Regions from separate parts of the Pantoea sp. XAF26B01_ASV70 genome, predicted to be linked through region 1. Evidence: predicted binding sites of a transcription regulator. Region 1 holds the regulator's gene; each other region holds the start of a gene.
What was found. The regulator PhoB, encoded in region 1, activates phosphate uptake and scavenging genes when phosphate is short. The targets are predictions, from matches to a motif close to CTGTCATAAAACTGNCNNAT.
Positions count from the first base shown of each region.

Region 2: a site for PhoB is predicted at 1,402-1,421, ahead of uvrB (excinuclease ABC subunit UvrB). Genes of this name have one in related genera too.
Region 3: a site for PhoB is predicted at 1,570-1,589, ahead of pstS (phosphate ABC transporter substrate-binding protein PstS). Genes of this name have one in related genera too.
Region 4: a site for PhoB is predicted at 1,865-1,884, ahead of ACX8ZY_RS22770 (esterase-like activity of phytase family protein). Genes of this name have one in related genera too.

Region 1 covers NZ_CM137251.1:3,251,724-3,254,859, reverse strand. The annotation lists gene ACX8ZY_RS15420 (AAA family ATPase) at 1-166, opposite strand, end outside; gene sbcD (exonuclease subunit SbcD) at 163-1,362, opposite strand; gene phoB (phosphate response regulator transcription factor PhoB) at 1,560-2,249, shown strand; gene phoR (phosphate regulon sensor histidine kinase PhoR) at 2,264-3,136, shown strand, end outside.
Region 2 covers NZ_CM137251.1:2,991,485-2,994,620, reverse strand. The annotation lists gene ACX8ZY_RS14070 (ABC transporter ATP-binding protein) at 14-736, opposite strand; gene uvrB (excinuclease ABC subunit UvrB) at 1,630-3,136, shown strand, end outside.
Region 3 covers NZ_CM137251.1:44,079-47,214, reverse strand. The annotation lists gene glmS (glutamine--fructose-6-phosphate transaminase (isomerizing)) at 1-1,529, shown strand, start outside; gene pstS (phosphate ABC transporter substrate-binding protein PstS) at 1,695-2,738, shown strand; gene pstC (phosphate ABC transporter permease PstC) at 2,826-3,136, shown strand, end outside.
Region 4 covers NZ_JBTNCJ010000003.1:89,698-92,833, reverse strand. The annotation lists gene ACX8ZY_RS22770 (esterase-like activity of phytase family protein) at 1-1,801, opposite strand, end outside; partial or broken gene ACX8ZY_RS22765 (NUDIX hydrolase) at 2,246-2,533, opposite strand; gene ACX8ZY_RS22760 (GNAT family N-acetyltransferase) at 2,833-3,136, shown strand, end outside.

The sequences.
Region 1 (3,136 bases):
GATAGAGCGCCAGGCAGATGGCGTCCAGCAGGGTGGTTTTACCGGCGCCGGTGGCACCGGTAATGGCGAACAGGCCGTTGCTGGCGAAAGGTTCGGCGCGAAAATCGATGAACCATTCACCGCGCAGGGCATTGAGGTTTTTGAACCGTAGCGTAAGGATCTTCATTGGGTCTCTTCCATGGCGGCCAGCGTCTGGCGGAACAGGGTGGTCATCTCGGCGATTTGCTCTGGTTGCAGCTCCTCATCCAGCGCCAGCCGGCGGGCAAAGACCTCCTCCACCTTCAGCTCACTCAGGGTTTCGTTGTCGAGCCGCGCCAGGTTCTGTTGCCGCTGTTCACGGCTGCGGCGGAGCAACAGGACTTCGACCGGCAGCGTGGCGGTCAGGGTTTCTACCTGACGCTGCAGATCGCTGAGGTACTCCTGGGTGGTGACTTCAATGTCGAGCCAGGTCGGCTTCTCCTGCTCTGCCGTGCTGAAGGCATTTAACTGTTCTGCAATCTGCGCCAGCGATCCTTTCAGCACCTGCATCGGCTGCGCCTGTGGCACCACCAGCGGCGTGACCGATTGCAGGCCGCTGGTGGTGAGTTCCAGCAGGAAGACGCTTTTTTCTGTGCCCAGCTCGTCAAAGCTCAGCGGAATCGGTGAGCCGCTGTAGCGGATATGCTCGCTGCCCGCGACGCGCTGGGCGCGATGAATATGCCCCAGTGCGATATAGTCAGCCGCGGGAAACGCGCTGGCCGGGAAGGCATCCAGCGTCCCGATATAGATGTCGCGCACCGAATCGCTCTGGCTGACGCCGACGGTGGTGAGATGGCCGGTGGCGATAATCGGCAGTGCATGGCCCAGCGCCTGGGCGGCGGTGAATCGCTGCTGATAGTGGTGGGCGATCGCTTCCAGCAGCGAGGTCTGCTTGTCGCGTCCCGACTGACCCGCCCGGCTGCGCAGGATATCGCGCGGCCGCAGATAGGGAATCGCACACAGCAGCGCGCCCGGCTCGCCCTGGCGGGTGTTGAGCAGCAGCACATCATCCTTCTCCTGCGGGGTGGCGATCACCCGGGTATTGAGACAGGCGAGCAGCTCACGCGACTCATTCAGCGTGGCAACGGAATCGTGGTTGCCCGCCAGCACAATCAGCTGACAGCCGCTGGGCTGCAGCGCCACCACAAAGCGGTTGAACATTTCGCGGGCGTAGCTGGGCGGTGTACCGGTATCAAACAGATCGCCTGCGATGATCAACGCATCCACCTGATGCTGTTCAATCTGGATCAACAGCCAGTCGAGAAATGCCTGATGTTCGGCTGCCCGACTTTTGTTGTAGAAGAACTGCCCCAGATGCCAGTCCGCAGTATGAATGATGCGCATGATGAGTCCCTGCCGTTGTGATTCGCCCGGCGATTATACTGGCTCTGCGGCCAAAGCAAAAAATTGTCGCTGCGCTGTCATAAATGATTACCAGTGAGGTTACAGGCAGGTTATGTTTTTCATAAAAGTGTCACAAATCTGACGCATAATGGCGCCGCGAATCTCAGTGACATCCGTCATAATCAGCAGGAGTAATAATGGCTAAGCGCATTTTGGTTGTGGAGGATGAAGCCCCCATCCGTGAAATGTTGTGTTTTGTTCTGGAGCAGAACGACTATCAGCCAATCGAGGCGGAAGATTATGACAGCGCCGTTGGCAAGCTGATTGAACCCTGGCCCGATCTGATTTTGCTGGACTGGATGTTACCCGGTGGCAGCGGTATTCAGTTTATCAAACATCTGAAACGCGAGGCGATGACACGCGATATCCCGGTGATGATGCTCACCGCGCGCGGCGAAGAGGAGGATCGGGTGCGCGGCCTGGAAGTGGGTGCCGATGATTACATTACCAAACCCTTTTCACCTAAAGAGCTGATGGCGAGGATCAAAGCGGTGATGCGCCGTATTTCGCCGATGGCCGTGGAAGAGGTGATTGAGATGCAGGGGCTGAGTCTGGATCCCTCCTCACATCGCGTGATGTCCGAAACCACGCCGCTGGAGATGGGTCCGACAGAATATAAGCTGCTGCACTTCTTTATGACCCACCCGGAACGCGTTTACAGCCGCGAACAGCTGCTGAACCACGTCTGGGGCACCAATGTGTATGTGGAAGATCGTACTGTCGATGTTCACATCCGCCGTTTACGTAAAGCGCTGGAAGTGTCCGGCCACGATCGCATGGTACAAACCGTTCGCGGAACAGGGTATCGTTTCTCTGCCCGCTACTAAACGGAGCCTTTACCGTGCTGGAACGCCTCTCCTGGAAGAGATTACTGACAGAACTGCTGCTGGTCTGTCTGCCCGCAGTGCTGCTGGGCCTGCTGTTCGGCGGTCTGCCCTGGTGGCTGCTACTGAGCGTGCTGACGGTGCTGTTGTGGCATTTTCACAATCTGATGCGGCTGTCGCACTGGCTGTGGCTCGACCGCACCATGACGCCACCAGCCGGGCGTGCCAGCTGGGAACCGCTGTTTTATGGTCTTTACCAGATGCAGCTCCGCAACCGGCGGCGACGGCGTGAACTGGGCAATCTGATTAAGCGTTTCCGCAGCGGTGCCGAGTCGCTGCCGGATGCGGTGATCCTGACCACCGAAGAGGGCACCATTTTCTGGTGTAACGGCCTGGCGCAGCAGCACCTGGGTCTGCGCTGGCCGGAAGATAATGGCCAGAATATCCTCAATCTGCTCCGTTATCCGGAGTTCTCGCGCTATCTTCGCCAGCGCGATTTCGACAAGCCGCTGACGCTGGTGCTGAACAACAAACTTCATATGGAGTTCCGCGTCATGCCCTACAGCGAAGGGCAGTGGCTGCTGGTGGCGCGTGATGTCACGCAGATGCATCAGTTGGAAGGGGCGCGCCGCAACTTCTTTGCCAACGTCAGCCATGAATTGCGCACACCGCTCACGGTGCTGCAGGGCTATCTGGAGATGATGAACGACTCGGTGATGAGCGAGCCTTCGCGCAGCAAAGCGCTGCACACCATGTCGGAGCAGACGCGCCGCATGGACAGCCTGGTCAAACAGCTGCTGACGCTATCGCGCATTGAAGCCGCGCCCGCAATCGATCTGAAAGAGAAGGTCGATGTGCCGGTGATGCTGAAACTGCTGCAGCATGAGGCG
Region 2 (3,136 bases), 260 kb from region 1:
CAGGCGCTGAATATCAGGCTACCGTCAGCCATTTATCGACGGTGTGGTCATCGAGCTGTTCCATGCTGCCCTGCGCCACATTGCGGCCGCGGTGCAGCAGCAGGAAATAGTCCGCCACGCGACGGATCAGCGACAGGCGCTGCTCCAGCAGCAGGATGGTCAGTCCGTAGTCGAGGTTAAGCCGACGGATCAGATTGCCCATCTCCTCTTCCAGCCACGGCGACATCCCGTCGGTCGGCTCATCCAGAATCAGCAGTTTGGGCTGCAGCACCAGCGCGCGCGCCAGGGCCAGCTGTTGCTGCTGATCGATCGGCAGATCGCCGCTGCGCTGCTGGCGCAGTGAGTAGAGCGCCGGGAAGAGGTCGAACACCATTTCAGGAATGGCGCGATGGCGGTCGCGCTGGCTGGCACCCGCCAGCAGGGCAATCAGCAGATTATCTTCCACGCTCATCTGGGTAAAAATATGGCGGCCCTGCGGCACATAGCCAATCCCCATCTGCGCCCGCTGTTCAGCCGGTTGCAGCAGCAGATCTTCCGGCGGCGAGCCATCCTCTTTCCAGGAGATAGAGCCGCTGTTAATCGGCAATCTGCCCATGATGCAGTTCACCAGGGTGGTTTTACCCATGCCAGGACGGCCCAGAATGCCGGTGCAGGTGCCAGGCGACAGATCCAGGTCCACATCCCACAGAATATGGTTTTGACCGTAAAATTGATTTACCGAACGTAAACTCAGCATCTGACACTCTCCTTCCCGATCGTTAGCCTGATTGCTTCCGCGCTCTGTCGTCTGGCAAACAAGTCATCAGCAACGGCAGCCTCGCCATTGCAGCACAGTGCGCGTTTCGCGCGGTGACGCCACTGACTCCTGCAATTCCCAGGCCAGATCTAAAAACGGCCCTGTTTCCTGCTGCAGCGCCACGTATCAGGGATGAAAGGTGAGAAAAACTTATCAATTCCCCACGGTGACCACGCGCATGCACTTTTGCAGTGCCCTGGAGCGCTGTTTCTGGTGCAGACGTACTGTAACGTGGCAGGAAGTCCGATTAAGAATCTTAGTATGAGGCGTGCAAATTTGCGTACGACACCCGGTGACAGATTAAAATTGCAGAATAATCCGTCAGCAGGCGACGCGAAATTTAACGCAAAAAAAATTATTTTCACGGTAGTGAGAAGGCAGGGAAAAATTATACACAGCTGATGGCGTCGGGGCTGCCATCACTTATCCACCATTCCTGTGGATAACCTTGTGCATTAGGTAATGAAAACCAGTTGGAAGCGAGGAAATACGCGGCCTGGTAACATAATGACGAGAATCTGGCCTCATAGCCTTATATCAGTAAAATCAGTTGTTTATCAAAAAACAAGCCTGAGAATTATCTGTCAGGTAACCGTACTGTAATTTTGTGACACTCTATTGACAAATGTTAAATCAGATCCCTGCCTGGGGATAACATTGCGCAACATGCTGAGCGATAACGCTGCCAGCCTGCGGGGACATCAGGTGCCATCCTGCTGGCGTTAACATTGCATCAATACTGTTTTTATATCCAGTATTATTTTCTGGCAAAATCACCATAGCAGAGTAAAATAAGTGCCTGCCCGCCGACTTCTCCAGCAGGAACTGCATTCATGAGCAAAGCCTTTAAATTGAACTCCGCCTTTAAACCTTCGGGCGACCAGCCTGAGGCGATACGTCGCCTGGAAGAGGGGCTGGAGGATGGACTGGCCCATCAGACCTTATTAGGCGTAACCGGCTCTGGTAAAACGTTTACCGTCGCCAACGTGATTGCCGACCTCAACCGTCCGACCATGGTGCTGGCGCCCAACAAGACGCTGGCCGCCCAGCTCTATGGCGAGATGAAAGAGTTTTTCCCGGATAACGCCGTCGAGTTTTTCGTCTCTTACTACGACTACTACCAGCCTGAAGCCTATGTGCCGAGCTCCGACACCTTTATCGAAAAGGATGCGTCGGTGAACGAACATATCGAACAGATGCGTCTGTCGGCCACCAAGGCGCTGCTGGAACGGCGCGATGTCATTGTGGTGGCATCGGTTTCGGCTATCTACGGTCTGGGCGATCCCGATCTCTATCTGAAAATGATGCTCCACCTGACCCGCGGCATGATTATCGATCAGCGCAGTATTCTGCGCCGTCTGTCAGAGCTGCAGTACACCCGCAACGACCAGGCGTTCCAGCGCGGCACCTTCCGGGTGCGCGGCGAAGTGATCGATATCTTCCCGGCGGAGTCGGACGATATTGCGCTGCGCGTCGAGCTGTTTGATGAAGAGGTTGAGCGTCTGTCGCTGTTTGACCCGCTGACCGGCCAGATCGATTCGGTCGTGCCGCGCTTTACCATCTACCCCAAGACGCACTACGTCACGCCGCGTGAGCGTATTCTGCAGGCGATGGAAGATATCAAAGTTGAGCTGGCGGACCGCCGCCGGGTGCTGCTGGAGAACAATAAGCTGCTGGAAGAGCAGCGCATTACCCAGCGTACCCAGTTTGACCTGGAGATGATGAGTGAGCTGGGTTACTGCTCTGGCATTGAGAACTACTCACGCTACCTCTCCGCACGCGGACCGGGCGAAGCGCCGCCGACGCTGTTTGACTATCTGCCCGCCGATGGCCTGCTGGTGGTGGATGAGTCGCACGTGACCATTCCGCAGATTGGCGGCATGTACAAAGGCGACCGGGCGCGTAAAGAGACGCTGGTGGAGTACGGCTTCCGCCTGCCGTCGGCGCTGGATAACCGTCCGATGAAGTTTGAAGAGTTTGAGGCGCTGGCCCCGCAGACCATCTATGTTTCGGCGACGCCGGGCAAATATGAGCTGGAAAAGTCGGGCGACGAAGTGATCGATCAGGTGGTGCGTCCTACCGGTCTGCTGGATCCGATCATCGAAGTGCGTCCGGTCGGTACCCAGGTCGACGATCTGCTGTCAGAAATCCGTCAGCGCGTGGCGATCAACGAACGTGTACTGGTGACGGTGCTGACCAAACGCATGGCGGAAGACCTCACCGAATATCTGTCTGAGCATGGTGAGAAGGTGCGTTATCTGCACTCCGATATCGACACGGTAGAGCGTATGGAGATTATCCGCGACTTACGTCTGGGCGAGTTTGATGTGCTGGTGGGCA
Region 3 (3,136 bases), 940 kb from region 1:
TCATTGAAAATCATGAGCCATTGCGTGCTGAACTGATCGCGCGCGGTTATGTCTTTGCCTCTGAAACGGACACCGAAGTGGTGGCGCATCTGGTTCACTGGGAGCAGAAGCAGGGCGGTTCGCTGCGTGAAGTGGTGCTGCGTGTGATTCCGCAGCTGCGCGGTGCCTATGGCATGGTGATCATGGACAGCCGCGATCCGTCACTGCTGGTGGCGGCCCGTTCCGGCAGCCCGCTGGTGATTGGTCGTGGCATGGGCGAAAACTTTATCGCCTCAGATCAGCTGGCCCTGCTGCCGGTGACCCGTCGGTTCATCTATCTGGAAGAGGGTGATATCGCCGAGATCAGCCGTCGCGATGTCACGGTGATCGACCGTGAAGGCAACACCGTGACCCGTGCCGAGATCGAGTCGAACCTGCAATATGATGCCGGTGACAAAGGCATTTACCGTCACTACATGCAGAAAGAGATCTACGAACAGCCCATGGCGCTGAAAAGCACCCTGAGCGGTCGGTTCAGCCAGGGTCAGGTTGATCTCAGCGAACTGGGCGCGGGCGCAGAAGCGCTGCTGAGCCAGGTTGAGCATATCCAGATTATCGCCTGTGGCACCTCCTACAACTCCGGCATGGTGTCACGCTACTGGTTTGAGTCGCTGGCAAACCTGCCCTGTGATGTCGAGATTGCCTCGGAGTTCCGCTACCGCAAATCAGCTGTTCGCAAAAACAGCCTGCTGATCACCCTGTCGCAGTCGGGTGAAACGGCAGATACTCTGGCGGCGCTGCGTCTCTCTAAAGAGCTGGGCTACCTGGGATCGCTGGCGGTCTGCAACGTGGCCGGTTCGTCACTGGTGCGGGAATCTGACCTGGCACTGATGACCAAAGCGGGCACCGAAATTGGCGTCGCCTCTACCAAAGCGTTCACCACCCAGTTAGCGGTGCTGCTGATGCTGGTAGCGAAACTGGGCCGTCTGAAAGGGATGTCAGCCGAGACTGAGCATGAGATCGTTCATGCACTGCAGGCGTTGCCGAACCGGATTGAGCAGATGCTGGCGCAGGATAAGCTGATTGAGAATCTGGCGGAAGGCTTCTCTGACAAGCATCACGCGCTGTTCCTGGGGCGTGGCGATCAATATCCGATTGCCATGGAAGGGGCGCTGAAGCTCAAGGAGATCTCCTACATTCATGCGGAAGCCTACGCCGCAGGCGAGCTGAAACATGGCCCGCTGGCGCTGATTGATGCGGATATGCCGGTGATCGTGGTGGCACCTAACAACGAACTGCTGGAGAAGCTCAAATCCAACATCGAAGAGGTACGCGCACGCGGTGGCCTGCTCTATGTCTTTGCCGATCAGGATGCGGGCTTCAGCGACAGTGACGGCATGAAGATCATCCCGTTGCCGCATGTCGAAGAGGTCATTGCGCCCATCTTCTACACGGTGCCGCTACAGTTACTCTCCTATCACGTCGCCCTGATCAAAGGGACCGACGTCGATCAGCCACGTAACCTGGCAAAATCGGTTACTGTGGAATAACCGGGTGGGCCCCGTCGCGGGCCCACTTTGCTCTGGCCCTCTGTCATATAACTGTCATATTTCGTACATTTCACTGTCATCAAACTGTCCTATTTTCCCTCCTGCAGCAATCACAGATTCTTACTAAAACGGCCCCAAGCCTGACTTTTCTCCCCTGGAGGGAATATGACACTGATGCGTAGCACCGTAGCCCGAATCCTCGCCACCACCTTCGCCGTAAGCGCGGTATCTGCTTTTGCGGCAACCGATCTCACTGGCGCAGGCGGGACGTTCCCGGCGCCGGTTTATGCCAAGTGGGCAGCAGAATATCAAAAAGCCACCGGTAGCAAAGTTAACTACCAGGGTATCGGTTCATCTGGCGGCGTGAAACAGATCATCGCCAAAACCGTCGATTTCGGTGCGTCCGATGCGCCAATGAAAGATGAAGATCTGCAGAAAAATGGCCTGTTCCAGTTCCCTACCGTGATCGGTGGCGTGGTACTGGCGGTTAACCTGCCGGGTATCAAGTCAGGTCAGCTGACGCTGGATGGCAAAACCGTCGGTGATATCTACCTCGGCACCATCAAAAAGTGGAACGACCCGGCGATTGCCAAACTTAACCCAGGCGTGAAACTGCCAGAGACCAACATCAACGTGGTACGTCGCGCTGACGGTTCAGGCACCTCGTTCGTCTTCACCAGCTATCTGGCGAAAGTGAACCCGGACTGGAACAGCAAAATTGGTAAAGGTAACACCGTTAACTGGCCGGTCGGTCTGGGTGGTAAAGGCAACGACGGCGTCGCCGCGTTTGTTCAGCGTCTGCCGGGTTCAATCGGCTACGTGGAGTACGCCTACGCCAAACAGAACAACCTGACCTACACCAAATTGATCGATGCCGATGGCAAAGCGGTCGCCCCAAGCGAAACCAGCTTCAGTAATGCCGCGAAAGGCGCTGACTGGAGCAAATCATTCGCGCAGGATCTTACCTTCCAGAAGGGCGCTGATGCCTGGCCAATCTCGTCAACCACCTTTATTCTGATCTACAAGGATCAGGCTAATGCGGCCAAAGGCGCTGAAGTACTGAAATTCTTCGACTGGGCTTACAAAAGCGGCAGCAAAACCGCCACAGCGCTGGATTATGCTGCGCTGCCAGAGAGCGTGACTGAACAGATTCGCGCCGCCTGGAAAGCCAACATCAAAGACAGTTCTGGTAAAGCGCTTTATCAGTAATTGACCGACCCTGACCGGACAGCAGTCCGGTCAGACTCAACGGGCGGCGTCATGCCGTCCTGATAACTTCTGAAGACTGAGACTTCTATGGCTGCAACGAAGCCGGCATTCAAAGCCCCAGGCAAACAAGGTGACAGAATTTTTGGCGCGCTGGTCAGGCTGGCTGCGCTGATTGTCCTGTTACTGATGGGCGGCATTATTGTCTCCCTGATCATCTCCTCGTGGCCCAGCATCCAGAAGTTTGGTTTCGCCTTTTTGTGGACCAAAACCTGGGATGCGCCCAACGAACAATTTGGTGCACTGGTACCGATCTACGGCACCCTTGTGACCTCCATTATTGCCCTGATTATCGCAGTACCGGTGAGTTTTGGTATCGCGCTGTTCCTGACTGAACTCGC
Region 4 (3,136 bases), on a different replicon from region 1:
CAGCGCTGCTGAGGGTGATGCGTCCGTTGCTGTGCAGCGCGTCGCTGCGGCCGTCCGCCGAAATCGTCGAGACATAGTGCGAACCGGGCTCCAGGGTTACGTCACCCGCGGCAGTCAGCGTGTTGCCTGCGGCGCCGGGTGACAGGGTCGCACCGGAACGTAAGGTTATGCCACCTGTATGGCCACTGCCGCCAAGGACTGCTGAGCTGTCGACGGTCATGGTCCCCGGCAGCGTGCCATTAACGGTAAGACGGCCGGCATGGACCTCAGTCGGGCCGGTCGCCGTGCTGTCGCCGTTCAGCACCAGCGCGCCGGCACCGCTTTTGGTCAGGGGGCTGCTGCCGGTAAGCGGTGCCGCAATAACCGCTGTGTCTCCCGCAGCGGGCACGCTGACCGTCAACCCGGACGGGTCCATGCCCAGCGCCTGACCGATGAGGGTATAGCCGCTGACCAGAAAACGCAGCTCACGTGCCGAAACCTGCCCCCCGGAATTGTCAACGGTGACCGTCCCGGGGGCGCCGCGGAAAATGGCAGTTTTGCCGCCCCAGCCGTCGTTAATCAGGCCACCCGCCCGCGTCCAGTTTTCAGCCGACATGCCACTTTGCCAGGCGCCGTTACCGCCACCCGCGCGTCCGTCCGCCATCGGGGTGCTGCCGTCCCAGTACTGTTCATCCGGCAGCAGTGAGTCCAGCCGGAGAATGATGAACTGCGTCTTGCGCTGCGTGGTGCTGAAGTTATTGTCAGACACCAGAATGAGCGACGTGTGGCCGTCAGGCAGCGTGGGGCCGAAGCTCATCCCCTCCACGTTATCCACCTTGGTGTCCCAGGTATTCAGCACGCCCGCAAGCGCTTTCGAATCAAAAATCAGGGTCTTGCTGACGGGCAGCGTGCTGCCCGCACTCAGGGACGCGCTGCCGCTGATGTCCGGTGCTCCGGCAACGTCCACACGGTAGATGCGGATGGAATTATGCGATTGACTGGTCGGAGCGGTGCCCGCCCCTTTACCGTCCCAGGCTCGCTCCATCACCAGGAAGCTGCTGCTGCTCACGGCCAGCAGTTCGGACACGCCGTTGCCAGAGATGCCGTCCATGCGGTACGGATACTGCGCGAGCACCCTGCCGTCTTCACTCAGGCGGGAGAGGCGGGTTATGCCGCTGTCCTGCGCGCGCGGCGCCTCCCGGATGACCCAGAGCGCCCCCTCGTGGGTGAAGGTCATACCCTCCAGCTGGATGTTGCCCCCGCTGCCGGTCACGGTTTCCGGCGGCCGGATGGTATCGCGTGTCGTGCCGTCAGCGTGGAGGTGATACAGCACATTTTCGGACTCCGAGCTCAGCCACAGGCCGTCACCGGACGGGTCATGGCGCACCGACTCGAGCCCGTTGGTTTCGGGCTGCCAGGCCGGATTATTTAATGGGGTGACGCCGGTGAAGCGGATGCCGTAGCCCGGCTGTTCGGGTGTAAATACCGGCTCAAGCGTAAAGAGTGAGGTCTGCCCGGCGCCGCCCGGGCCCAGACCGAGACGGGTGTTATCGCGTGCGGCAACAAACTGCCCGTTGTCTCGGTTAAGGTCGATACCCGACAGGCCCCCGATGGTCCAGCCGTCATAACGCTCCCCCGTCGGAAAAGTCACATTGTTCTGATAGCTCAGTCCGCTCATTGCGGGTATATCTGTGCCATAGCTTTCTGTATTGCCACTGAATCTGCCGTCATCGGCCTGTGACGGCAGCGTCACCGCCATACAGGCCGCGCACAGCAGGCTGCGCCGGAAATTCTGACGCTGATCCCCCCAAAAAAACTCCATCACCACACCCATAATTTAAAGGAACTGTAAAGACGATTTTTGTTGAGGGGTTATAGAGGATTACTGTTTCATTTTTATGGCAGAAAAAGACTGAATTCAGACATTTGTAGCCGGAGAGATAAGTGGAGTGAAAAAAGCCAAGGTATACACAGCGAGGGATAAGTGAAGGTCAGAAAGATCCGTCGGGGCGGTCACTGATGCACCGGTGATATTGAGAACGCCAAGTTCGCTGGAAGCCCTGGGCCGGATGCGCAGTCATGGAGAAGAAACCGGAGATGAGGGTATCGCGCGCAGGTGTACGTGCATATTAATACGCTGGCGCATTATACGTTCACGTTGCCGGATGATATTCTGAAGGGGAAGCTGAGGGCATTAAATTTGTTTTAATTAAAACAACGAGTTACATCTTTAACGTGCGTTTTCGGTCCATTGGCCCTCAACCCCCATTATAAAGAAACGCTCATCAGCAAGTACTGTCTCCCCACTTGGTAACATCATTGTGAAGGTTCGGGACGCTACTTCTGGTCCTGTTAATGTTTTTTTCAATCCCGTTTCTTCAAATAATTCGCGTATAGCGGCCTGCTCGAAAGATTCATTTTTCTCAAGCCCTCCTCCCGGAGTTGCCCAGTATGTTTTTCCCCTTAGAGCATCATCCTTATGACAGAACCTAAAGAGCAGGACATTATTTTCAGGCGAAAGAATGATCAGTCGAGATGATGGTCTAATGCGCACATATCCCCCTAAAAAAAGCTTACATACTGATTCTCAATATTTATATAAACATAAATTGCAGCCTGAATCTCCCTATAGGTCTGTAATTTCTTACAGTTTTAATCTCACTCAACGTCCGCTTTTCGCTCTTAGCGGACGTTCATCTGATTCCGTCCGCTTTGTGCCAACAGCGGAAGTAGAGGTGCGGGTGGTGAATAAAAAAAGAGAGTGAAATTTTCATATGAAAATACGCGACAAAAGTTGATTACCCGAAGCTATTAATTAGTATCAGGTATACTCACCGGAATCAGGAATACAGAATGGCCATCGAAGTCCGTGAAGTTAATGCCGAAGATTATGAAGGCTGGATGTTACTCTGGAAACAATACCTCGCGTATGCCGGATGTGAGCTTGATATCACTATCACTCAGTCAACCTGGAACCGGGCCCTGTCAGCAGAATCTCCACTGATGTGCAGGGTTGCTGAGATGAATGGAAAAATTGTCGGTTTTGCCATTATCGTTTTACACGAGGGTGCCTGGATCACGCAGCCGCTATGTTACTTAGAAGATCTCTATGTGGATGAAAATAAGAGAGGTTTTGGAGCGGGGAAATCACTAATAG